DNA from 2 places in the Paenibacillus sp. MB22_1 genome. Region 2 is predicted to be linked to the other one. Evidence: predicted binding sites of a transcription regulator. Region 2 holds the regulator's gene; the other holds the start of a gene.
The links. The regulator NrdR, encoded in region 2, represses ribonucleotide reductase genes. The targets are predictions, from matches to a motif close to AACACNATATATNGTGTT.
Positions count from the first base shown of each region.

Region 1: a site for NrdR is predicted at 2,844-2,861, ahead of ACL02P_RS08920 (adenosylcobalamin-dependent ribonucleoside-diphosphate reductase). Genes of this name have one in related genera too.

Region 1 is NZ_JBLADV010000001.1:1,907,766-1,912,190, forward strand. It holds gene ACL02P_RS08920 (adenosylcobalamin-dependent ribonucleoside-diphosphate reductase) at 84-2,669, opposite strand; gene ACL02P_RS08925 (2,3-butanediol dehydrogenase) at 3,152-4,198, shown strand; gene ACL02P_RS08930 (DEAD/DEAH box helicase) at 4,416-4,425, shown strand, end outside.
Region 2 is NZ_JBLADV010000001.1:2,092,066-2,096,490, forward strand. It holds gene pstC (phosphate ABC transporter permease subunit PstC) at 1-667, opposite strand, end outside; gene ACL02P_RS09890 (phosphate ABC transporter substrate-binding protein) at 754-1,710, opposite strand; gene nrdR (transcriptional regulator NrdR) at 1,891-2,361, opposite strand; gene ACL02P_RS09900 (alpha/beta-type small acid-soluble spore protein) at 2,499-2,720, shown strand; gene ACL02P_RS09905 (lytic transglycosylase domain-containing protein) at 2,794-3,357, opposite strand; gene coaE (dephospho-CoA kinase) at 3,354-3,950, opposite strand; gene mutM (DNA-formamidopyrimidine glycosylase) at 3,990-4,425, opposite strand, start outside.

The sequences.
Region 1 (4,425 bases), 180 kb from region 2:
TTGACCCCTGTCTCAAATCAGGGGGGCAGCCCCATTTTGCTTCGGGCTTTTTGCCTTTTCGAAAAAATTCATTTATCCAATTCTTACGAGCACTTGCTATACCCGCAGTTGCTGCAAGTTTTGCAGCCCTCGATGTTGATCAGCGAGGCGGAGCCGCAGGATGGGCACAGGTCGCGCGAGGTGGCCGGTGCACTGCCGTGGCTGTAGCCGCCATGCGAGCCGTCTGCCGTGCCGTGAACGTGTGCTGTCTCCTGTGCAACCGTTGCGGCTACCGGCGCTGGGTCGTGGTCGCCGTAAGGTCCGTTTTGTACGTGCGTCTCCAACGCTTTGGCGACGGCGTCCGCGATCGATTCTACACGGTTCGGACCAAAGCCGATTGCTCCCGTTCCGCCGATGCCTTTGAGGTGCTTAATCAGCAGTTCAACCTTCTCGCCATGGTCGCCGTAACGCAGGAACAGCGAGCAGACGCGGCCAAGGGCTTCTGCCATCGCGAACACGTCAGAACCAGCTTTACCTACGTTCAAGAAGATCTCACCTGGAGTCCCGTTCATGTCATTGATCGTGATATAGGCCATGCCAAACGGCGTGTTGATTTTATACGTTGCTCCATGCAGCACTTGCGGGCGTCTCTTGTATTGTTCGCCGGTTTTTGGGCTGCTGGCTTGAACCGAAGCATTTGCCGGTTGTGGAGTTGCCGCTGCGCTAGGTTGAGCAGATGCTTCCTCTTTCTTCTCTTCCTTCTTCTCCGTTTGCAGAACTTGCACATCGCGGCTGCCATCGCGGTAGATCGTTACGCCTTTGCAGCCAAGGTCGAAGGCCAGCTCATACAGCCGTTTCGTATCTTCAACCGTAAAGTCGGACGGGCAGTTGGCCGTTTTCGAGATCGAGCTGTCCACCCAACGCTGAATCGCCGCTTGTACGCGGATATGATCTTCCGCCGACAAATCCATCGCCGTTACGAAGTAATCCGGCAGCGGTTCGCCTGGATGCGCGTCCATCCATTCCTGCGCGATCGGCACGAATTGCTCGTCGAAGCCGAGACGGCTTTGACGGTAATATTTGAAGGCGAAGTACGGTTCGATCCCAGTCGAAGTGCCAACCATCGTCCCTGTGCTGCCAGTTGGCGCTTGGGTAATGATCGTGACATTGCGAATCCCTTTGGTGCGGACAGCTTCACCAACTTCTGGATACACTTCCGTCATGTTCTTCATAAAGCCGCTTTGTAAAAATTTATCTGCTTCAAATGCCGGGAAGGATCCTTTCTCTTCTGCGATATCTGCAGAGGCCAGGTAAGCTTCCTTCGCAATAAAGCCATACAATTTATCGAGGAATTCCAGCGATTCCGGGCTGCCGTAACGGATGTTCAGCTTGATCATCAGCTCGGCCAGACCCATCGTTCCAAGGCCAACGCGGCGCTCTTTCTTCTGGTTCTTCTCGTTTTCTTCAAAATGATAAGGTGTCTTGTTGATGACGTTGTCCAAGAAACGAACTGAATAACGCGTAGTTGTCGCCAGTTCATCCCATGCCACATCGTGCTTCTCTTCATCGTAGAACTTGGACAAGTTCATCGCCGACAGGTTACATACGCCCCAGCCCGGCAGTCCTTGCTCACCGCACGGATTCGTACAGATGATCGGGTTAAAGTACCAGCTGTTGGACATTTGGTTGTAGTATTCCATGAAGACCACGCCCGGCTCAGCGGATTTCCAAGCCGATTCGATGATCGTATGCCAGATCTCACGCGCTTTGACGGTACGGTAGTGGATCACTTTACGTCCATCGGCTTTCCATTTATCGAGATCGCCGTCCCACACCTCGTTGTAATCCTCGTAAGTTGTATCCGGGAATACCAGATCCCAATCGAGGTCTTCTTTTACAGCTTTCATAAAAGCATTGCTGACGCAAACCGACAAGTTCGCGTTGGTCACTTGGCCCATCGTCTGTTTAACAGTGATGAAGTCCAGCACGTCCGGATGCCAGTCGTTGATCATCAGCATCAGCGCACCGCGACGGCTGCCGCCTTGCTCGATCAGGCCGGTTGTGTAGCTGAACAAGCCGCCCCAAGATACAGCACCGCTGGAAGAGCCATTAACGCCACGAACGATCGCACGACGTGGACGCAGGGAGCTCAAGTTAATGCCTACGCCGCCGCCGCGAGCCATGATCTCGGTCATTTCGGACAGCGTCTCCATGATGCCGCCCCGGCTGTCCTTCGGCGAAGGAATAACATAACAGTTGAACAAAGTTAACTCATCACTGGCACCGGCACCAGCCGCAATCCGTCCGCCCGGAACAAGCTTCCAATCATCCAGAATATAACGGAATTTCTCTTCCCATTCCTTCTGTTTCTCTGGCGTTTCCTCAACCGAAGCCATCGCTTTGGCCAGACGGTCCCACATTTCTTCAGGCGTTTTCTCGATATTGAGGGTCAGCTTCTCGACGTCGGTCTCCACCAGATCGCCCCGGCGGGTCTTCACCGTAACCTTACGGCCGTCACGGGCAACAACCTCCCCTACTTCCTTCGTCGGGAATTTTGGGTCGTCCTTCGTCAGAACGAGTACGACATCGCCCACTTTGGCGTGGCTAGGATCCGCGTCCTTCCAGGCGTACCGGTCCAAGAAGATTTTCTCACTTAGCCCCTCAAGGCGCTGTTTTTGCACAGTTTTCAAAGAAAACACCCTCCTAAAAATTGATTCAGAGTATCCTTTAATTAATCAGTCATTCGCCTCGATTCCTAAAGTCGAAATTAGGCAAAAAAACGAAAAAAACGCTGTATCAAGCCGGAAATCGCCCGCTTGATCACCGCGGCACACACCCTGTAAACGGTAATATCATATGTATGAATCACAATATATTGTGTGCGAATACCATTATACTATACAATATCTCGTTGTCATAGCAGTTCAGGGTGAAATTTTAGGCTTTAATCCGAATACATCTCGCCCAACCCCCTGTTTCCTTCAATTCTCTCTATTTTTCAGACTCAAAACTATAAAACCGCTTTGTAACCATTTCCAAGAAACCAGGGAAGCATCTCCTAAGTTTTATTAGATTTGAATTAACACAATTTTAACAAATCAATGGGAATCCTGCCCCCAAAAAGGAGTAAACTAGAAATTGAGGTTCATAACTTACGAGGAGATGAGTTCAAGTGAAAGCTTTAAGATGGCATGGCGTCAAGGACCTAAGACTGGAGAACATCGAGGAGCCAAAAGCGGAACCGGGCAAAGCGAAAATCAAGGTGGAATGGTGCGGGATTTGCGGCAGTGATCTGCACGAATATGTAGCCGGCCCGATTTTTATCCCTCTGGAAACCCACCCGTTAAGCGGAGATAAAGCGCCGATCGTCATGGGACATGAATTTTCCGGACAAGTGGTTGAAGTTGGCGAAGGCGTCACCCGCGTGGCCGTCGGCGATCGCGTCGTGGTTGAACCGATCTATGCCTGCGGAACCTGCGAGGCTTGTAAGCAAGGGAAATACAATCTTTGCGATAAAATGGGCTTCTTCGGCCTGGCGGGCGGAGGCGGCGGATTCTCCGAATATGCCAACGTACCGGAACAAATGCTACATAAAATCCCGGATTCGGTATCCTTCGAGCAAGGCGCCCTGGTTGAGCCATCCGCTGTAGCACTTCATGCAGTCCGCTCCAGTAAATTTAAAGTGGGCGACAAAGCAGCTGTCTTTGGCACCGGACCGATCGGTCTGCTGGTGATCGAAGCACTGAAGGCTTCAGGGGCTTCGGAAATCTATGCGGTCGAGCTGTCTGAGGAACGGAAGCAGAAGGCTGCCGAGCTCGGCGCCATCGTCATCGATCCGAAAGAATACGATGCCGTCGAAGAAATTCACAAGCGCACGCAAGGCGGTGTGGACGTAGCCTATGAAGTGACAGGGGTTTCTCCCGTGCTAACCCAGGCGATCCTATCCACCAAAATCGGCGGTGAAACGATGATCGTCAGCATTTTCGAGAAGGAAGCCTCCCTCCATCCGCAAAACATCGTCATGAAGGAACGTACCGTAAGCGGCATTATCGGCTACCGCGACGTCTTCCCGGCGGTGATCAGCTTGATGGCTCAAGGCTACTTCTCGGCGGACAAGCTGGTGACGAAGCGCATTAAGCTGGATCAAGCCATCGATGAAGGCTTTGAAGGACTCCTCAAAGAGCGGAATCAAATCAAAATCTTGGTGAAAGCGGAGTAAAATAGATCAAGCAATCGCCGGTCAGGGAGATGATCCCCGGCCGGCTTTTTTTTTAATGAGATAAACCACCCTCTTGCTCTTACAAGGTTATGAACTCCTTCCTTTTCGTCCATACTACACCTACGTCTGCAATTTAAGCACAAGATCTGCCAGATTCGGATCTTTTCTCTCCGTAATCGAGCCGACAATCACGCACCAAAAGGGAGGTTTTACAACTATGAATCCTC
Region 2 (4,425 bases):
GAGCCATGCCGAGTACAACCCCGGTCAGCAAGGACGGTAAGGTCGTCGGCAATACGGTCCGTGACAAGGTTTGCCAGCGCGTAGCGCCAAGGGCGTAGGAACCTTCTTTCAAGCCGGGAGGCAGGGCAGACAGGGCGTCGGTGGCGATCGAAGTGATCGTCGGCAATATCATGATCGACAGTACGGTCGCTCCCGCCAAGATCCCCAGACCTTGTCCCGGGAAAATATCCCTGTAAAAAGGTACGATGATACTAAGCCCCACAAAACCATACACGACCGAAGGTATCCCGGCCAGCAGCTCGATGACCGGCTGCAAATACTTCTTGCCGAACTTCGGCATAATTTCAACCATAAACAATGCTGCGCAAATGCCAAGCGGTGCTGCGATCAGCGCCGCCAGAATCGAAGTGCTGAACGAGCCCAAGATAAACGGCAGGGCGCCAAACATCGGCGGCTCCCCATCCGGCTTCCAGTTCGTGCTGCCGAAAATTTCACCTAGTGAGATTCCGTCTTGAACAAAAGTGCTTAACCCCTTGGTTGCTACGTAATAAACCATCGAGAAGATCGTAACCACCAGCAATACGATACAAAATGAAGCGTAAATTTTGCCGGTCCATTCCTCGACGATATGCGGTTGTATTTTTTTTCTTCCGCCGGACTGAGCCATGAAACCTCTCCCTTTAAGAACAGCACAGAAAGAGGCAGAACCGTCCGCCTCTTGCCGCACTGATATGATGTTATCGAATCTGCTGGTTATTTCTTCGTGATGTTGCCGTCAACATCGCGTTCCACTTGCATTTTGCTGATCGGAATATAGCCAAGCTCTACTACGTCGCCGTTGTCGCCTTGAACATCCGAGGAAACCATGTAGTCCAAGAAGGCTTTCACGACTTCGTTTGGCTCGCCTTTCGTATACATGTGCTCATAAGCCCATACCGGATAAGTTCCGTTTGCTACGTTTTCTTCCGTTGCGTCGACGCCTTCGTACTTCACAGCTTTGACCGTATCGTCAAGGTAGGACAAGGCCAGATATCCGATCGCCCCCGGCGTTTCTCCAACCAGTTTCTTTACCGTACCGGAGGAATCTTCTTGGATCGAACCTTGCAGGTCCTCCGTTTTCGTACCCAACGCGTATTTCTCAAATGTGGCGCGAGTCCCGGAGCTCGACGGACGGTTTACGATTTGAATCGCTTGGTCCGGACCGCCAAGATCTTTCCAATTTGTGATTTTACCCGTGAAAATTTGGACCAGTTGGTCTTTTGTCAAATTGTCGACAGTGATGTCCGGGTTAACGACAGCTGCCATCGCGACGACAGCAACTTGGTGGTCAACCAGTTCACCAGCTTGAGCCGCATCCAGCTTCTCTTCTGCGAAGACGTCGGAGTTCCCGATGTCCGCTTGGCCTCCGGAAACCTGCGTCAACCCGGTACCGCTTCCGCCGCCTTGAACTTGTATAGAAACATTTGGATTTTGATCCATAAATTTTTTCGAAACTTGGTCTACCAAAGGTTGTAAAGCCGAGGAACCTACAGCCAAGATCGACCCGGAAAGTTCCGATGTCGCTGCATTACCCCCGTTGCTCGCGGATGCATCATCCGCAGTGCTTCCGTTGGTGCCGGCCGTGTTGTTTGGTGCCGCGTTGTTTTGACCGCATGCTGCCAGCGCGAAGCTCAGCACCAAAGTCAAAATCAATAACATACTCTTTTTCATTGTTTAGGTTTCCCCCTTAATTGATTTACAGTTTGATTATAGAAAGCGAAGATCAATGCTGTGTTCTCGTTTTGTAAACTTTGTGTAAAATAAGAGGGCATCTTAGTCTTTAGGTTTATTCTATGCAAAAAATAAAAAAACACTCCCGCGCCGGCCGGCGAAGAGTGCTTGAGAAATGAACTATTCCGTGACCCCTGTATTTTTGGACAGCAGGCCTTTGAGTTCTTTCATAAACATGTTGATATCTTTAAATTGACGATAAACCGAAGCAAACCGTACATATGCAACCTCGTCCACCGGATAGAGCTGCTCCATCACCAATTCGCCGATTTGCCGGCTCTCTACCTCGGCGTTCGCCGAGTGGCGCAAGGAACGTTCCACTTCGGATACGATGGATTCCAGCTGTTCGACGGAAACCGGACGTTTCTCGCAGGCTCGAATCAGACCTCGCAGCATTTTCTCCCGGCTGAATTCCTCGCGGCTTCCATCCTTTTTGATCACAATCAACGGCACTTCTTCCACCATTTCAAACGTTGTAAACCGCCGGTTGCATTTCTCGCATTCACGCCGGCGGCGGATCGAACGGTTCTCGTTCGCCGGTCTCGAATCAAGCACTTTGGTGCCTAAATAGTCGCAATAAGGACATTTCAAACTAGAACACCTCCCCTCTAAATGACGTCATCACGGCCTGTCTCACCGGATGGCAATAAATTACTGCAAATTCATGTGATTGAAATTCCTAGTCCGGCACATAATACTGTTACCAACCACAAGGAGGTGAACAAATCATGGCCCAAAATAATAACTCTTCGAACAACCTGGTGGTTAGACAAGCATCCGGAGCTTTGGATCAAATGAAATATGAAATCGCTCAGGAGCTTGGCATCTCTTTCCCACAAGACGGATATGCTGGTAACCTGACTTCTTACGAAAACGGTTCGATCGGTGGTTTCATCACGAAACGTCTGGTGACCCTGGCTGAACAACAGCTGGCAGGTCAATTCAAATAACCGATCAACTGAAGAGAGCATTGGCTGGCGTAAGGTCGGTCAATGCTTTCTTTTGTTATAACCTTAGGCCCCCTTAAAAATCATCATATATCTTTAAATATTGTTTGTAATAGTGGGATACCCGCTGGACGTAATGCCGGGTCTCGCCAAAAGGAATATTTTGCACCGTCTCCAGTCGTCCGTCCCATCGCCCGCTCTTCAGCCAATTTTTCACATTGGTTGGTCCGGCATTATACGCTGCGATCATGGCGATGGTGTTACCGTCAAATTGCTGGGAGAGCGATCTCAGATACCAGGTGCCGATCTGGATATTCGTTTCCGTCTCGTTGCGGATGTCTTCCAGCGTTGTATTGGGCAACTTCGCTTTGGAAATCACCCACTCCGCCGTATCGGGCATGATCTGCATAATTCCGAGCGCGCCTTTCCGGGACTCCACGCCCGATTTGTAGTTCGTCTCCACCTTAATGATCGCTGCAACAATAAACGGATCCAGGCCGTTGTTCTTGGCATGCCGCCGGATTTCTTCTTTATAATAAATCGGGTAAAACAACGAAAGCCATGCCGAATTAAAAAAGATGAGGATGATGAAACCGATAAACAACAGAAGCAAGACTCTTTTTTTGCGAAGCCACCTCATCGTAGTCCCTGATCCCGCCAAAAGTCATCTATCTGCCGCTTCGTTTCCTCAAGTCCACCGCTGTTATCAATCAAAATATCCGCCCTCTCTTTCTTGATTTCGATATCCATCTGGGCGCTGATCCGCTGCTCGGCCGCCTCCTTCGATAACCCGTCCCTCAACATCAACCGGGTTAACTGTACCTCGCGGGGGACGTAGACAACCATAATTTGATCGTATAACGGATCAAGACCCGATTCATAAAGCAGCGGGATATCCGCCACCACCAATCTGTGAGGATCCGCTGCTTCCAGCTCTTCCATGCGCCGCTTCATTTCAGCGCGGATCGCCGGATGCGTTAGTGCCTCCAGCGCCTTACGCTCCTCCGGATTCGAGAAGACGATCTCGCCTAGCTTCTTGCGATTCAGCGTTCCATCGGGGTGCAGCACGCCCGGGCCAAATCGTTCGCTAACGGCGGCCAATACCGGATGGCCCGGCTCCATAATCTCCCTGGCGATCACATCCGCATCGATAATGGCGGCCCCACGCTCGGCCAACAATCGGGAAACCGTGCTTTTCCCGGTCGCAATGCCTCCGGTCAGTCCGATGTTCATAACCCTATCCACCTCACACTCATAACTTGGAGCCTCGTTCTATCTCGTTAGCCGTTGCTTGGCGCGTGCAGACCCGCTTGTCCGATAAGGCGGCTGACAATTCGGGCAAAAATGCGTGCCCCGCCCCCCTACAACGGTCTTCATCACCGGCTGTCCGCAGTTCAGACAAGGCTCACCTTGGCGGCCGTACATCCGCAAGGAATGTTGAAACATCCCCATTTCACCTTGCCCGTTCACGTACGATTTGATGGAGGAGCCACCAGCTTCTACCGCTTCGGTTAACGTCTCAACGATGGCGGCATGAAGCTGCTCCAGCTGCCTCTTGGTCAGCTTGTCCGCCGGATATTCCGGGTGGATGCCTGCCCGAAACAATGCTTCATCTACATATATATTCCCCAAGCCAACGATGTATTCCTGGTTCAGCAAGGCTGGCTTGATTTTCGTGGTTCGCCGGGAAATTTTGTCCTGGAATGCT